DNA from 4 places in the Vibrio sp. V30_P3S12P165 genome. Region 3 is predicted to be linked to each of the others. Evidence: predicted binding sites of a transcription regulator. Region 3 holds the regulator's gene; each other region holds the start of a gene.
What was found. Region 3 encodes MetJ, which represses methionine synthesis genes. Its sites were predicted from a motif close to TTAGACNTNTANANGTCTAA; they were not measured.

Region 1 (4,374 bases), on a different contig from region 3:
GCATCATCTTTCGATGTTTCTGATTTCCCCGTTAACGATAATAAAATTTTATAAACTTGATCGACTTCAGTACCAATCACGACCTGAAACTGCCCAGCATTGGTAAAACACCCCTTCACCATACTTAGCGTTTCAATCTGTTTACTATCAGCCTTCGCGGTATCATTCAGTACAAACCGTAAACGTGTTAAGCAGTGACTGACACTCGCAATATTTTCGTTGCCACCAATCAGCTCAATCAGACGAGTGACGTCTTGTTTCGCTATCTTAGCCATATCCCATCCACCCCATTTGTTTTTCATTTATCATAGTTGATATTTTAATGGGAACAATCCCATTCGAATGGTCAGATACTGACATATTCGATATTAAGATAAAATGGGAACAGTCCCATAAATTGAAATGGATCACAAATGGTTCGGGGTTTATCTCAAGAACCGCTTCCTGACGCAACCTAGATAGCACCAATAAACACAAAAGCCATATTGAAAAAAAATGGCTACAATGCATAAAAAGTCCATCATTCGAAAACGAAACGTCAAAGAGAAGAAATGGGAGCGCTACTCACAAGGTGGATGCTGGTCGTTGTGTGATATGAACGCACTCAGTGCTATCGTTTGATAACTGATGAATCAGTAAGTTAGCCGCTTTTTCACCTGCCTGATGGTAGCCAGGATCAACGCTATATACATTCGGAAAGAGAAAAGAAAGAAGCTCATTACCACCAACACCAGTCACAGCAATATCATCACGTTGCCGCTCTTGTAAGCGCTTGATAACACCTAATGCCAAGGTATCACTGGCACAGACAATCGCCTGAGTGTCTTGATATAAAACGTGGTCGACCAATTGATAGGCACTTTCATGATCTAGCTCACCGGTTTGATAATTAGGCAACTTGCCGTTCGCCTCACACCAGTCGAGATAAGCCTGTAGACGCATTAACCCCGTGGTTTTATCTCGAGGATTAACGCCAATAAAGGCGATTTGCGATAGATTTTTTTGTTGGAGATAACTCAACGCTTGATTAATAATACCTTGGTTATCGTAATTGATAGAAGAAACAAATTCACAGTCCATTGCAACAAGCACAGCGCGTTTATTCCAACTCGCTAATGTCGATAAATCGATATCAGTAAAGCCAAAAACAATTACCCCATCAACATTACGCTTTGCCAACACTTGCAGGTGAGCTAACGTTTTTTGTCTGTCAAACTGGCTTTCCATAATGACCACATCATAGCCATGCTGATAAAGCACTTGCAACATACGACTGACCGCACGGTTCTCAGACGGCGAATCAAGACGAGAAATAATAACGCCAACCACTTTTTGGCTTCCACCACGCATAGATTGGGCCGATTTTGACGGCACATAGCCAGATTCAGCGATCACTTGCTCAACCCGCGCGCGCGTCTCTGGCCTCACTTTCGGATCATTGGTGAGAACTCGCGATACGGTCGATTTTCCGACACCGGAGAGTTTTGCTATATCAAGGATCGTCAGTTTTTTACTCATAGCGTTCAGATAGCCGAAGATAAAGAGCGAAGATAGGCGGGTACATTCGCAATGCTATCGAGAACCGCATTGGCTAAAGTTTCACCTTGTGAAGTAATCGGTTTACCGGTGCGCACTAAAATTTTCTGTCCTACCCCAGCAGCCTCTGCGGCCATCATGTCTTCGACTTTATCACCCACCATCACCGACCTCGCCATATCAATTTTCAAAAAATCACGCGCTGAAAAAAACATGCCCGGCTTTGGTTTACGGCAGTCGCAATCTTGCTTATAGTCTCCAATCCCCTGTTCAGCATGATGTGGACAGTAGTAGACACCATCAAATTCAACCCCATTATCAACAAAGTTCCAATCCATCCACTGAGTGAGGGATAAGAAGCGATCTTCACTGAAGAGACCTCGAGCGATCCCAGACTGATTAGTCACCAGCACTAATAGATAGCCCATCTCTTTCAATTGTTGAGTCGCATCAAAAACACCATCAATAAAATGGAAATCGTGCTCATCATGCACATACCCCGTATCGAGGTTAATCACCCCATCACGGTCTAAAAACACAGCGGGTTTAGCCAAAACATTACTCTCTAGTGACGATTTTCCAAGAATTATACTCAACTAGCACCAATATGCTAGGTTGAAAGTCTACCAGTAAAATCAAGCCCCTCTTGTTCGATACTTAACAGCATAAAAAAGTTTTAGCCGTCTAGACGTAAAAATATCTATTGACTTAAAATCACAGAACTCATAGCATCAATCGACAAGAGTGAAAGAACGCGGCATGGTTTTATGATTCAAATTAATCAAGTAAATAAAGTGTTCTATCAAGGTAATCAAGAAATTCACGCCTTGGTAGACATTAATCTCCATATTGCACAAGGCACTATCTTTGGTGTTATCGGCTCATCAGGCGCAGGCAAAAGCACCTTGATACGTTGCGTCAATATGTTGGAAAAACCAACCAGTGGTAGTGTCATTGTCGATGGTGTCGATTTAACGACACTGAACAACAAACAGCTCAGCCAAGCAAGGCGCAATATTGGGATGATTTTTCAGCACTTTAACCTGCTTTCTTCCCGAACGGTGTTTGAAAATATCGCGCTACCCCTTGAGTTAGCCGGTCATCCCTCGACACATATTGCTCGTAAAGTGACAGAATTATTGACCTTAGTAGACTTAGCAGAAAAGCGAGATACTTATCCAGCCAATTTAAGTGGTGGGCAAAAGCAACGCGTTGCAATTGCGCGCGCTTTAGCGTCTGATCCTAAAGTTTTACTTTGTGATGAAGCAACCAGTGCGCTTGATCCGGCAACAACGCAATCCATTCTTGAGCTTCTAAAAGAGATCAACCGACAATTAAATATTACGATTTTGCTGATTACCCATGAAATGGATGTAGTTAAAAACATTTGTCACGAGGTCGCCATCATCGGCGATGGACAATTAGTAGAAAAAGGTAGTGTCGGTGATATTTTTGCTTACCCCAAAACCACCTTAGCGCATCAGTTTATTCGTTCGACATTGGATCTGTCTATTCCAGACGATTACCAAGCGCGTTTACAACCACAACGAGTCACGGGCAGTTACCCTTTGGTTCGTCTCGAATTTACTGGCTCAACCGTCGATGCTCCCCTGATGTCACAGATTTCTCGCAAGTTTAATATCGATGTAAGCATCCTCAGCTCCGATCTTGACTACGCTGGCGGGGTAAAATTTGGCATGATGGTGGCAGAAATCTTTGGTGACGAACAAAATGATAGCGCCGCAATTCAATATCTCAGAGACAACAACGTAAAAGTCGAGGTGCTCGGTTATGTCCTTTAATATTATTGTAGACTGGCTGAATGCCATTAGTGCGTGGCTGAGCTTAAACAGCGACTTACTGTTAACGGCAACCTGGCAAACCATATATATGGTCGCCGTTGCTGGCTTAATTGGCTTTGCTATCGGCATTCCACTTGGCGTCGTTTTGCACCTCACTAAAAAAGGAGGGTTATTAGAAAATATACGACTCAACAAAATATTAGGTGCTATCGTCAACATTGGCCGCTCGGTACCATTTTTAGTCTTAATGGTTGCGATTATCCCGGTGACGAAACTATTAGTCGGAACCTTTATTGGCACGACTGCGGCGATCGTCCCTTTAACCATCGGCGCAATCCCTTTTGTTGCGCGTTTGATTGAAGGCGCTCTTATCGAAGTGCCCAGCGGTTTGGTTGAAGCAGCCCAAGCGATGGGGGCAACACCAATGCAGATTATCCGTAAAGTACTTCTACCTGAAGCGATGCCAACGATCTTAAATTCAGTGACCATTACCTTAGTTACCCTGGTCAGCTATTCCGCTATGGCTGGTACGGTTGGCGGTGGCGGTTTAGGCGATGTGGCAATCCGTTACGGGTTCCACCGTTATGATGTCACGATTATGGCCGTGACGGTGGTTATGCTGATCGTTTTAGTACAAATCATTCAATCCATCGGTGATTTTCTCGTGCGCCGCGTTGATCACAAATAAGTAAAATATCGTTTTATAACAAGGAGAATAGATATGAAGTTGAACTTAAAAGGGCTATTGGCTGCTACAGTAGCTGCATCAGCGCTGGTTTTGTCTGGCTGTGGTGAAAAAAATGTCGATGTCAATAGCGTCAAAGTTGGGGTCATTGCCGGTGCCGAAGCTCAAGTTGCAGAGGTTGCCGCCAACATTGCCAAAGAAAAATATAACCTGAATGTCGAACTGGTTACCTTCACAGACTACGTTACCCCTAATGCGGCATTAGATGATGGTTCAATTGATATCAATGCATTCCAGCACAAACCTTACCTCGACAAACAAATCGCTGACCGTGGCTATAAATTGGCCATT
Region 2 (4,374 bases), on a different contig from region 3:
CGCCATCAATACCATTCCATTGACTAAAATTAAAGTTAGAGCGATCACCGTTAACCTCACCAATTGCCGGAGTCAGGTTGTGTAAATCGGCTTCCATTTGGCGAAAATGTTGGTCATGGTGCGTGCAATTTTTTCGACCGCCTTCTTGCCAGCATTGCAATTGATGGCCAAATTGCCAAGCGGGGACCACATGTTCCCACTCTATACGATTGGCTCGTACGGCTTGTTTACGTATTTGGTAGCCACAAGACTCAAGCTCAGGAAGCCCTTTTTTTCCTTTCCAAGTAATGTTACATCCGCAGTAAAAACTGATCGGATGCTGTTGATAAATCGTGATTGCCGCTTTTTTGGCTTGAGAAAAAGAGGTGGGTGCAGAAGCAAATAGCCCACGACTAAAGAGCAGTAGGCATATAGTGGATAGCAAACGAAAATGAAACATAATTTAGACTGGTTTTAGTATGATTTTTCTCAGTCTAACACTCAAAAAATGGCCTGCCTATCCATTAGGGAAGCGAACGATTAACGAGTTAGCTGTTGGCCGGTAAAATGTAGTGGCTGTTGACAGCGTCGGCAGCGATAAGTGGCTTGTTGACGTAATACTTTATTATGGCGGCGTATCGACAGCGGATAGCTTTGGCATGAACACCGATATTCGAATGTTTTACCTTGGACAGAATGGACATTAAACGAGTGAGTGGTGCGCGGAACACACTGAAACACCTGTGACATTATCTGTTGCCATTCTGCACCATGAGGACGAACTCGACCATATTGATGATAAGTGATGAGGTGGGCAATTTCATGGGGGATGACTTCGGAGAGAAACGCATGTGTGTTTTCTATAAATAAAATAGGATTTAAACGAATTTCCCATAGCTGAAGATAGGCTTTTCCTGCCGTTTTGCCTCGCAGTTTAAAGTTGAGACTCGGCAGAGGGAATGGATAAGCAAAATAGTCACTAGCCAGTTTGATGCAGTGTTCTATTTGCCGGTGAGCGCGATAGTGTAATTCAAAGTCAAGCAAGGGGAACTCCCAATAAAAAACCCCAGCCGAGGCTGAGGTTCTATTATATCAATAAGTATTGATTTACTTAATACCAGCAAAATCACGCAATTGGGCCGCTTTATCGGTTGCTTCCCATGGGAATTCCTCTCGACCAAAGTGGCCATAGGCTGCGGTTTTCTTATAAATTGGTTGCAGTAAGTTCAGCATCTCTTGTAACCCATAAGGGCGGAGATCAAATAATTGGCGTACCGCCTCAATGATAATATCATGTGAGACTTTTTCTGTGCCAAAAGTCTCCACCATAATAGACGTTGGATCAGCTACGCCAATCGCGTAGGAAAGCTGAATTTCACAACGATCAGCCATACCCGCGGCCACAATGTTTTTCGCCACATAACGAGCAGCATAAGCAGCGCTACGGTCAACTTTGGATGGATCTTTACCTGAGAATGCTCCACCACCGTGGCGAGCTGCGCCGCCATAGGTATCAACGATAATTTTACGTCCGGTTAAGCCACAGTCGCCCATTGGGCCACCAATCACGAAACGACCCGTTGGGTTGATAAAGAATTTGGTCTCTTTGCTTAACCATTCGGCTGGTAAAACGGGTTTGATGATTTCCTCCATGACGCCTTCACGTAGATCGGCGGTGGAAACCGAATCACTGTGTTGCGTTGACAGAACGACAGCGTCGATGCCGACGATGTTTCCTTGATCATATTGGAAGGTAACTTGCGATTTCGCATCAGGGCGTAGCCATTCAAGCGTACCGTTTTTACGAACTTCAGCTTGGCGTTGCATTAAGCGATGAGCATAAGTAATGGGGGCCGGCATGAGTACGTCAGTTTCATTACACGCATAACCAAACATGATGCCCTGGTCGCCCGCGCCTTGTTCTTTCGGATCAGCTTTGTCAACCCCTTGATTTATATCTGGAGATTGTTTGCCAATCGTATTGAGTACTGCACATGAATTGGCATCAAATCCCATATCCGAGTGAGTGTAACCAATCTCACGTACAGTGTGACGAGTGAGTTCTTCAATGTCGACCCAAGCTGAAGTGGTGATTTCGCCGCCAACCATCACCATGCCAGTTTTGACATAAGTCTCACAGGCGACGCGTGCTTTCGGATCTTGTTCTAAAATGGCATCAAGTACCGCGTCAGAGATTTGGTCGGCAATTTTATCTGGATGACCTTCTGATACGGATTCAGAAGTAAACAAGTGTTTAGCCATGATAGCTCCAAAAAGTTATATCAGTAACGAGCAGTCAACGAGAATGACTGAACGATGAAATTGTTCAATATGTAGGCGTTTCTACATCTAGACGTCTATTCTAGTTTTCAGCGCTTAAATTACAAGCTCTTTTTTAGTTTATCTTATAGCCAAACGTTTGCTCAAAATTATAAGATTTTTATCGTTATACCGAAATATGTGGTAACACCTTGCAAAAATAGAATAAATCACCAGCAAAAGGTTTGCAGAGCCCGAGGGGCTTTGCGACAATACTGACCTCGATTTTTACTCATCTCGCTTACTTCCCATTTAGGAGTTGACATGTCTTCTCGCAAACAACTTGCCAATGCGATCCGTGCTCTGAGCATGGACGGCGTTCAAAAAGCTAATTCTGGCCACCCGGGTGCCCCGATGGGGATGGCGGATATCGCTGAAGTGCTGTGGCGTTCACATTTAAACCACAATCCACAAAACCCACACTGGGCTGATCGCGACCGTTTTGTCTTGTCTAATGGTCACGGTTCTATGCTAATTTACTCACTGTTACACCTAACAGGATACGAGCTTTCGATTGACGATCTAAAAAATTTCCGTCAGTTACACTCGAAAACGCCAGGCCACCCAGAATATGGTTATGCGCCAGGTATTGAAACAACAACTGGCCCACTCGGGCAAGGCATTACTAATGCCGTGGGGATGGCGATTGCAGAAAAAGCATTAGCCGCTCAATTTAATAAACCAGGCCACGATATTGTCGATCACTTTACTTATGTGTTTATGGGTGATGGCTGCTTAATGGAAGGCATTTCTCATGAAGCGTGTTCACTTGCTGGTACGCTTGGCCTTGGCAAACTGATTGCTTTTTGGGATGACAACGGCATCTCTATTGATGGTCATGTAGAAGGATGGTTCTCTGACGATACACCAAAACGCTTTGAAGCTTACGGTTGGCATGTGATCCCAGCGGTTGACGGCCATGATGCGGATGCGATTCATGCCGCGATCGAAGCGGCAAAAGCGGAAACGTCTCGCCCAACCCTCATTTGTACCAAAACCATTATCGGGTTTGGCTCTCCTAATAAAGCCGGCTCACACGATTGCCATGGTGCGCCACTAGGCAACGATGAAATCAAAGCGGCTCGTGAATTCTTAGGTTGGGAACACGCACCATTTGAAATTCCTGCGGATATTTATGCACAGTGGGATGCTAAACAAGTCGGTGCAAGCAAAGAAGCGGCTTGGAATGAGAAATTTGCTGCTTACGCGAAAGCTTACCCAGCAGAAGCCGCAGAATACAAACGCCGCGTAGCGGGTGAATTGCCAGCTAATTGGGAAGCTGCCACCAGCGAGATTATCGCTAACCTGCAAGCCAACCCTGCCAATATTGCTTCACGTAAAGCGTCTCAAAACGCGCTCGAAGCGTTTGGTAAGTTATTGCCAGAATTTATGGGCGGCTCGGCGGACTTAGCGCCATCAAACCTCACTATGTGGTCAGGATCTCAATCTCTGACGGCAGAAGATTTTTCCGGTAATTATATCCATTATGGCGTGCGTGAATTTGGCATGACGGCGATCATCAATGGTATCGCTCTGCATGGCGGCTTCGTTCCTTACGGTGCGACCTTCCTGATGTTTATGGAATACGCCCGTAACGCGATGCGTATGGCTGCGTTGATGAAAGTACAAAACATCCAAGTGTATACCCATGACTCGATTGGTCTCGGTGAAGATGGCCCAACTCACCAACCGGTGGAGCAAATGGCTTCCCTGCGTTTAACACCAAACATGAGCACATGGCGTCCTTGTGACCAAGTGGAATCAGCCGTTGCTTGGAAACTGGCGATTGAGCGTAAAGATGCGCCTTCCGCGTTGATCTTCTCGCGTCAAAATCTCGCTCAGCAACCTCGCACTGAAGCGCAAGTGGCTGATATTACCAAAGGGGGTTACATCCTTAACGATTGCGCTGGCAAACCAGAGCTTATTTTGATTGCGACCGGCTCTGAAGTTGAGCTAGCGATTAATGCAGCGGCAGAGCTGACTGCGCAAGGTAAACAGGTGCGTGTGGTCTCAATGCCTTCTACCGATACCTTTGATAAGCAAGATGCCGCGTATCGTGAAGCGGTATTACCCGCA
Region 3 (4,374 bases):
TCACCTTGATGATTACGTGCCATAAACCCAGTAATCACGATTCGTTGCTGTGTCTGTTGTATTAATGCTTCTTTTAGCAAGGGGTAGGAGCGTGCACGGTCGACTTCTGGCTGTGGGCCGTTTTCTGCTCGCAAAAAATCGCGTGCATCCAGAGCTACCGCTGGAAGCTGTTGATCATTGAGTAAAGCAGCCAGCAAGCGTGCAGACCACACTTCACCATGGCCAAGTACGGCAGCGCGCTCAGCACTAGACAGTGGCGTAGGCAATTCACTGAGTGCTGAACACTCATCATTGAGTTTTTCTAGTAATATGGCGGCCCTATTATCGGGTAATAGAGCTTCAATCAGTTGACTTTGGTATTGACGTAATGACTGTAATAATTCATGAGCGATACGGCCATCGGTTGCTCGTTGTTCTAAAAAAGCGATGAGGTGATTGGTCGTTTTTCCTGCCGCGGAGACGACAATCAGATCTTCTGCTTGTGAATAGCTTTTCAGAATCCCGATCACTTTTTGGTAGCAAGCGGCATCGGCGAGGCTACTTCCTCCAAATTTATGCAGTTGTCTCTCCATTAACAGCTCTCCTGTACTTTTTTAAAGGCTTGATCGAGATCCGCAATTAAGTCTGTCACCTCTTCTAGGCCAACGGATAAACGTAATAATTGTTCTGAAACGCCCGCTTTTGCTAACGCCTCTTCCCCCATTGCGCGATGGGTCATGGAGGCAGGATGACAGACTAAACTTTCTACCCCGCCTAATGATTCAGCTAACGAGAAAAGAGCAAGGTGACCGACAAAAGCTTTGAGTTGAGCAAATGAGCCTGCAAAATCAAAACTGAGCATTGAACCAAAGCCAGTTTGTTGCTGTTTAGCGATAGTATGGCCAGGGTGAGAGGTTAAACTGGGATGATAAATGGTGGCCACTAAAGGCTGACTTTGTAGATAAGTTAAAATACGTTGCGCACTTTCTTCATGTCCACGCATTCTGGCTGCTAAAGTACGTAGCCCCCTAAGTGTCATGTAACTATCAAACGGGGTGCCGGTAGAACCGAGGCAGTTACCCCACCATGCTAGCTCTTCTGCATGCGGGCTGGTTTTACTGATAATAGCACCACCAATCACATCAGAATGACCATTCAGATACTTGGTGGTGGAGTGAATGACAAAATCAGCCCCTAAGGTTAGTGGTTTTTGATAAATCGGTGTAAGAAAAGTATTGTCGACGGCAATCAGTGTGCCCACGGCTTTGGCTTGTTGACAAATGTCGGCAATATCAACCACGCGAACGAGTGGATTTGATGGTGTTTCGATGAGTAGCAGTTTAGGTTTGAGAGCGAACGCATCCGCTAAAGCTTGCGGATCGGATTGGTCGATAAATAGCACCTTGAAATCCCCTTTTTTCGCTCTGGAATTGAGCAGTCGATAGGTGCCGCCATAGCAATCATGGGGTGCAATAATCCACTCTTTAGGGGTTAGAAAGGTGGAGATCCACAGGTTAATGGCGGAGGTTCCACAGTTGGTCACAATGGCCCCTTCTCCCCCTTCTAATTCAGATAAGGCCTGTTCAAGTAGCCCTCGATTTGGGTTACCCGAGCGTGTATAGTCATAGGTGGGGACTTCACCAAAAGCAGGAAATCCATAGTTAGTTGATAAATAAATGGGGGGAACAACAGCATGGTATTGAGTATCTGATTCAATACCGGTTCGAGCGGCAATGGTGGCTGACTGACGAGTGGTCATAACGATTTCCTTTCCTGATGATCGTCCGATATTGGAATGAATAGGTTCATTCACACAACCTATCATCACACTGATGACGATAAATAACGCTATTTGATCTTTTAGATAAGTTGACACTTTACTCATCACTAAATGAGACGTCAACACTTCTAGATGTCTATATGTCTTTGCTTATGGCGGTAAATCCCGCTAAAATTAGGGTCTTTGATTATTTAGATTCGAATTCAAACAACGAAGGTGCGCAATGGCAGACTGGAATGGCGAGTATATTAGCCCATATGCTGAGCATGGAAAAAAAAGTGAACAGGTAAAAAAAATTACGGTATCAATTCCACTAAAGGTATTGAAAGTCCTCACTGATGAACGTACTCGACGTCAAATCAATAACTTGCGCCATGCAACTAACAGTGAATTGTTGTGTGAAGCTTTTTTGCATGCCTACACAGGTCAGCCGCTGCCCACTGATGAAGACTTGCGAAAAGATCGTCCAGATGATATTCCCACTGAAGCTAAAGCATTAATGACCGCGATGGGGATTGAATTTGAAGCCTATGACGAATAAACCACTCACAATAAAAAACCTAGCAGCGCTAGGTTTTTTATTGTAGTCAGAAGATCCAGTTCAGTTTTAGTCTTGCAGATAGTTTTAGTCTTGCATATAGTTTTCTGGCATTGCGATGCGGGCCACACCGGAATCGATGGCGGCTTGTGCAACGGCTCTTGCTACGCGAGACAATAAACGTGGATCCATGGGTTTAGGAATGATGTATTCAGCACCAAAGCTGAGTTTTTTGACTCCCGCCGCTTGTAGGACTGCGTCTGGTACAGGTTCTTTGGCTAATTGACGAATGGCCTCCACAGCCGCTAATTTCATCTCATCATTAATCTCGCTGGCTCGTACATCCAGTGCACCTCGGAAAATGAACGGGAAGCAGAGTACGTTATTCACTTGGTTTGGATAATCACTGCGGCCGGTACCCATGATCAAATCATCGCGAACTTGATGGGCTAATTGCGGTTTAATTTCTGGATCTGGGTTAGAACAAGCAAAGATGACGGGGTTGTCTGCCATTAATTTTAATGCTTCAGGTGGCAGTAAATTCGGGCCAGATACGCCAAGGAATAAATCGGCACCCGCAATCACATCTTCCAGAGTCCGTTTATCAGTGTTGTTGGCAAATAAGGCTTTATATTGATTGAGATCGTCTCGGCGAGTATGAATCACTCCTTTGCGATCCAACATATAAATTTTTTCACGCATTGCACCACATTTAATCAGTAGCTCCATACAAGCAACAGCCGCTGCGCCAGCCCCTAAGCAGACAATAATGCAATCTTTGAGTTGTTTCCCTTGCAGTTCAATGGCATTGAGCATGCCTGCTGCGGTCACAATCGCGGTTCCGTGTTGATCATCATGAAATACGGGCACGTCACAGCGTTCGATTAGGCGACGTTCGATTTCAAAGCAGTCTGGTGCTTTAATATCTTCTAAGTTGATACCACCAAAAGAGTCGGCGATATTGGCGACAGTATCGACAAATTCATCAATGGTGCGGTGTTTGACTTCAATATCAATCGAATCAAGATTAGCAAAACGCTTAAACAGGAGCGCTTTCCCTTCCATAACGGGTTTGGAAGCCATTGGGCCAAGGTTTCCTAATCCTAAGATGGCGGTGCCATTCGAAATGACGGCAACCATATTGCCTTTCCCGGTGTATTTGTAGACATTGTCAGCATTCTGTGCAATTTCACGGACAGGTTCAGCAACACCTGGACTGTAAGCCAGCGCAAGGTCGGCAGCCGAATCGGCTGGCTTAGTTAAAGCAATCGCAATTTTTCCCGGCGTTGGGAACGCGTGATAATCAAGGGCGCTTTGGCGAAATGCATCTTCTGGAGAAAGGTCTTGCTGGTCTTCTGACATAGGGAGGTTCTCTTATGGTTTTGTTAACGAACGACTCATTCTAAAGGATGTCAGACAAACTGCCTAGGTAGGATTGTGCTTAAACCGAGCAAAGCTGGTTTGATTTAATCTGATAAGACCAGCTTACCCGCTATATTCGTTGTGGTATCTGGCAATCGGTGGCGGCGGAAAGGGAGCCCATGGCATAAGAACCCGCGCTACAAAACAAACAAAAAGGACGCCGTAGCGTCCTTGGGTAATCTTTGCTTAAACTCGCGATTACTTTTTGCTTGGCGATTACTTTTTACTTGATAGTGCGCCAAAACGTTTGTTAAAGCGATCAACACGGCCACCAGTATCAACGATACGTTGTTTACCAGTATAGAATGGGTGGCATTTGTCACAAACGTCAAGATAGATGCTTTCTTTACCAAGAGTTGATTGGAAAGTGAAAGCGTTGCCGCAAGAGCAAGTTGCGCTAACTTCTTTATATTCTGGGTGGATACCAGCTTTCATGGGATAACCTCAAATGTAGGCCGTGTCGCTATCCGAATCATTGCCGGACACCACACGTAATGTTAATGATACTGTTCAGATGCCAGTAAGATACTACGCATCTTTAAGGCGCGATATAGTAATGAATCCTCGCTACAGGATCAACAGGTTTCGACGCTATTTTCACCACTTTTGTTAGTCGAATTTCTTAGCATCATCCAGTAGACTGTGCTTTCTGCTC
Region 4 (4,374 bases), on a different contig from region 3:
TGCTGTAGTATTGCTGGATATTTCCCCATCAAAGACCAAGTCATAAAAAAAGGCGTCCAATCAATATAGTGGCGTAACGTCGCCACAGAGCAGGTTTCAAAAACATGGATGCCCGGTTGAGCTGGAGCTGGAGGCGTATAAGCTTGCCAATCTATGGTCGCTTTATTGGATCGTGCTTTTTCCAAACTCACTGGACGAGTTTTCGGTTTCTTTCTCGCATGTTGATCTCGGGTACGTTGATAATCTAAATTCAGTTTTTCTATAAAAGCGGGGCGCAATTCATCGGATAATAATGATGAACAGACCCCAACAGCCCGAGAAGCATTATTGACATAAACCACGGGATGACGGTAGTTCTGCTCAATTTTTACCGCCGTGTGTGCTTTCGATGTGGTCGCACCACCAATAAGAAGAGGCAACTCAAAACCTTGTCGCCCCATTTCTTTCGCTACATGTACCATTTCATCCAGCGACGGAGTGATCAACCCTGATAGGCCGATAATGTCGACCTTCTCTTCACGAGCAACCTTTAAGATCTGTTCACAAGGCACCATAACGCCGAGATCTATAATGTCATAGTTATTACACTGCAAAACCACACCGACAATATTTTTTCCGATGTCATGCACATCGCCTTTCACCGTGGCAAGCAAGATTTTTCCATTGGTCGAACCGGCTTGTTTAAGCGCATTAATATAGGGTTCTAAATAAGCGACCGCTTGTTTCATGACCCGTGCCGATTTAACCACTTGTGGTAAGAACATCTTCCCTTCACCGAAAAGATCGCCCACTACGTTCATTCCATCCATTAATGGGCCTTCAATCACATCTATCGGCTTGGAAGCTTGTTGACGGGCTTGTTCCGTATCTTCAACAATAAACTCGGTGATTCCTTTTACCAAAGCATGTTCTAAGCGCTTTTCCACCGGCCAAGTTCGCCACGCTAACAGTGCTGGATCATCGACCTTACCTACCGCATTGTCTCGGTACTGTTCTGCTATCTCTAATAAGCGTTCAGTTGAATCTGGTCGACGGTTAAGAACAACGTCTTCCACGGCTTCACGTAAAGACAAGGGAACATTATCGTAAATTTCAAGCTGACCGGCGTTAACAATGCCCATATCCATGCCATTTTTAAAGCAGTGGTAGAGGAAAACGGCATGAATCGCTTCTCGAACATAATTATTGCCACGAAAGGAGAAGGAAACATTAGATACACCACCGGAAATCATCGCATGTGGTAGATTGCGCTTAATATCCGCAACGGCTTCAATAAAATCAACCGCATAATTATTATGTTCATCAATGCCTGTTGCCACGGCAAAAATATTCGGGTCAAAAATAATATCTTCCGCAGGAAATCCCACTTCATCGACTAAGATTCGATAGGCATTGCTGCATATTTCAACTTTTCGTTCTTTCGTATCAGCTTGGCCGACTTCATCAAACGCCATCACAATCACAGCGGCACCATAACGGCGAACTAATTTGGCTTGTTCAACAAATTTATCTTTCCCTTCTTTTAGAGAGATAGAGTTCACAATGCCTTTGCCTTGAATGCATTTGAGACCAGCCTCAATTACCTCCCATTTCGAGGAATCAACCATAATCGGTACTTTGGATATTTCGGGTTCAGAAGCACACAGCTGTAAAAATCGAACCATGCAGGCTTCGGCATCCAACATCCCTTCATCCATATTGATATCGATGATTTGTGCGCCATTAGCCACTTGTTCTCGAGCCACCTCGAGTGCTTCATCATATTGTTCTTCTCTAATGAGCCGCTTAAAGCGAGCGGAGCCCGTAACATTAGTCCGCTCCCCCACGTTAACAAACAAGGTTTCTTTACCAATATTGAGTGGTTCTAAGCCAGATAAACGACACTCCACGTTGAGGTCAGGTAAAGCACGAGGTGTGATCCCCTCCACCGCTTTCGCCATTGCAGCAATGTGTTCAGGTGTTGTTCCACAGCACCCTCCCACTAAGTTTAAAAAGCCGGAGGCTGCCCATTCCGCAATATGCTCAGCCATCTCTTCCGCAGAGAGATCGTATTCACCAAAAGCATTCGGTAAGCCAGCATTAGGATGGGCAGAAACATAGCTTTCAGAGATACGAGCCAGTTCTGCAACATATTGTCGAAGTTCATCCGGCCCTAAAGCACAGTTAAGACCGAAAGAGAGTGGCCGAACATGGCGTAGGGAATTGTAAAAGGCTTCTGTGGTTTGGCCTGAGAGCGTACGGCCTGAGGCGTCAGTGATTGTCCCGGAGATCATCACCGGCAAAGTCACACCTAACGCTTCAAAAACAGAATCGACCGCAAAAGCACAAGCTTTCGCATTCAGAGTATCAAAGATCGTTTCAATCAGAATAAGATCGCACCCGCCTTTAATTAACGCTCGCGTTGATTCAGAATAGGCAATCACAAGTTGATCAAAAGTAATATTTCGATATCCCGGATCGTTAACATCAGGAGAAAGGGAACATGTCCGGTTGGTTGGTCCTAATACACCTGCGACATAACGGGGTTTATCCGGCGTTTTAGCTGTCCATTCATCCGCGGCTTCACGTGCTAATTGGGCGGCGGCGAAGTTAATTTCTGCACTGAATGATTGCATGTCGTAATCAGCCATGGCAATCGTCGTTGCATTAAAGGTATTGGTTTCAAGAATATCCGCACCCGCAGCTAAGTAGGCGGAATGAATATCTTTGATCAACTGAGGTTGAGTCAGCACCAATAAGTCATTATTTCCTTTCACATCACAGTGCCAATTAGCAAAACGCTCACCGCGGTAATCCAGTTCTTGCAACTGATACCCCTGAATCATGGTGCCCATACCACCATCAATCAATAAAATACGCTGTTTGAGCTGCGCTTCCATTTTTTGTCTTATATTACTTCCCACTGTAAAGCCTCACTCCATTGTCTTTATTCACATCCTACCATAGAAAATTTAGAAATCTAGACGTCTAAAATCTTATTGTTTTTCCCCATAAACCTGATCCATATTGCGCAGAAAAGGTTTGCTATTTGTTCACAATCCACCGAGAATTTCACTCATATTTTGTTACATAATGAGAAAACTATGTCGGTCTATTACACCTTATGCTTTTTATCGGCAGCCGCAATGATGATTGCTTTTATTAATAGTAAAATAGTTAAGATGCAAACCACCATTGCAATCACTGCTGGGTCTATGATGCTGTCATTATTAATCATTCTTGCTGGGCAAAATGATGGTTTTCACTTGAAACAAATTGCAACTGAGACGATCACAAGTATTAACTTTGAAAACTTTTTACTTAAAGGGATTCTTGGATTTTTACTCTTCGCTGGCGGACTTGGTATTAAGTTACCCAATTTAAAGGACCAAAAGTGGGAAATTATCGCTTTAGCCTTAGGTGCCACCCTCTTCTCAACTTTTTTTATCGGCTTTATCCTTTATGCTTTTTGCCAATTTATAGGCATTCAACTTGATCTTATTTATTGCTTACTTTTTGGCTCACTGATCTCACCAACCGATCCGATTGCTGTACTCGCCATCGTCAAGAAACTCGATGCGCCAAAACGGATCGCGACTCAAATAGAAGGAGAATCGCTATTTAATGATGGATTTGGTTTAGTTATTTTTGTGACTTTATTCATCATTGCCTTCGGAAATGAAACTCCGAGTATTCTTAGCGTCAGCACTCTCTTTGCTCAAGAAGCCATTGGCGGCATTGTTTATGGTTTTTTTCTTGGACTCTTATTTCATTATTTGATTAGTGCCACCGATGACCATTCAATGGAACTATTACTGACCATTGGTATTCCGACTGCTGGTTATGTTTTTGCTGATGTTATCCATGTTTCTGGTCCATTAGCGATGGTGGTGTCAGGCATTATGATCGGTAACTGGACTCGTTTTATTGGTTTTTCTAAAGAGAGTGAAGAACATCTCGATCACTTCTGGGAACTAGTGGATGAGTTTTTAAATGGCGTATTATTTTTGCTGATTGGTATGTCAATGTTACTGTTTGAATTTCATCAAGAAGATTGGATTTTAATGGCATTAGCTATTCCACTAGTACTATGTGGACGCTATCTAAGTGTGTGGATATCTTATTTGGGCTTCAAACGCTTTCGTCGTTACAATCCATGGTCTGTAAAAATTCTGACGTGGGGAGGGCTCCGTGGTGGGTTAGCTTTAGCAATGGCCTTATCCATCCCTGCAGGAGTCATGGTGATTCCTGATAAATTAATTGATGTCAAAGAGATTTTAATGGTCATGACTTATGCCGTTGTGGTTTTCTCCATTTTGGTTCAAGGCTCAACCATTACCCCCATGATTGAAAAAGCGAAAAAAGCAGAGCAAAAACTTGAAACTGACACTAACA

Region 1: the regulator MetJ is predicted to act here: its motif matches at 2,213-2,232, upstream of metN (methionine ABC transporter ATP-binding protein MetN).
Region 2: the regulator MetJ is predicted to act here: its motif matches at 2,321-2,340, upstream of metK (methionine adenosyltransferase).
Region 4: the regulator MetJ is predicted to act here: its motif matches at 2,952-2,971, upstream of metH (methionine synthase).

What each region holds. Positions count from the first base shown of each region.
Region 1 is NZ_WXWH01000046.1:69,185-73,558, forward strand. Features, by position in the region: gene treB (PTS trehalose transporter subunit IIBC) at 1-275, opposite strand, end outside; gene treR (trehalose operon repressor TreR) at 565-1,518, opposite strand; gene gmhB (D-glycero-beta-D-manno-heptose 1,7-bisphosphate 7-phosphatase) at 1,524-2,090, opposite strand; gene metN (methionine ABC transporter ATP-binding protein MetN) at 2,304-3,338, shown strand; gene CAG57_RS09940 (methionine ABC transporter permease) at 3,328-4,026, shown strand; gene CAG57_RS09945 (MetQ/NlpA family lipoprotein) at 4,060-4,374, shown strand, end outside.
Region 2 is NZ_WXWH01000005.1:34,904-39,277, reverse strand. Features, by position in the region: gene CAG57_RS00920 (endonuclease) at 1-439, opposite strand, end outside; gene CAG57_RS00915 (SprT family zinc-dependent metalloprotease) at 520-1,023, opposite strand; gene metK (methionine adenosyltransferase) at 1,087-2,241, opposite strand; gene tkt (transketolase) at 2,563-4,374, shown strand, end outside.
Region 3 is NZ_WXWH01000060.1:51,179-55,552, reverse strand. Features, by position in the region: gene CAG57_RS12310 (bifunctional aspartate kinase/homoserine dehydrogenase II) at 1-578, opposite strand, end outside; gene CAG57_RS12305 (O-succinylhomoserine (thiol)-lyase) at 572-1,738, opposite strand; gene metJ (met regulon transcriptional regulator MetJ) at 1,983-2,300, shown strand; gene CAG57_RS12295 (malic enzyme-like NAD(P)-binding protein) at 2,385-3,659, opposite strand; gene rpmE (50S ribosomal protein L31) at 3,936-4,154, opposite strand.
Region 4 is NZ_WXWH01000005.1:122,708-127,081, forward strand. Features, by position in the region: gene metH (methionine synthase) at 1-2,879, opposite strand, end outside; gene CAG57_RS01350 (cation:proton antiporter) at 3,084-4,374, shown strand, end outside.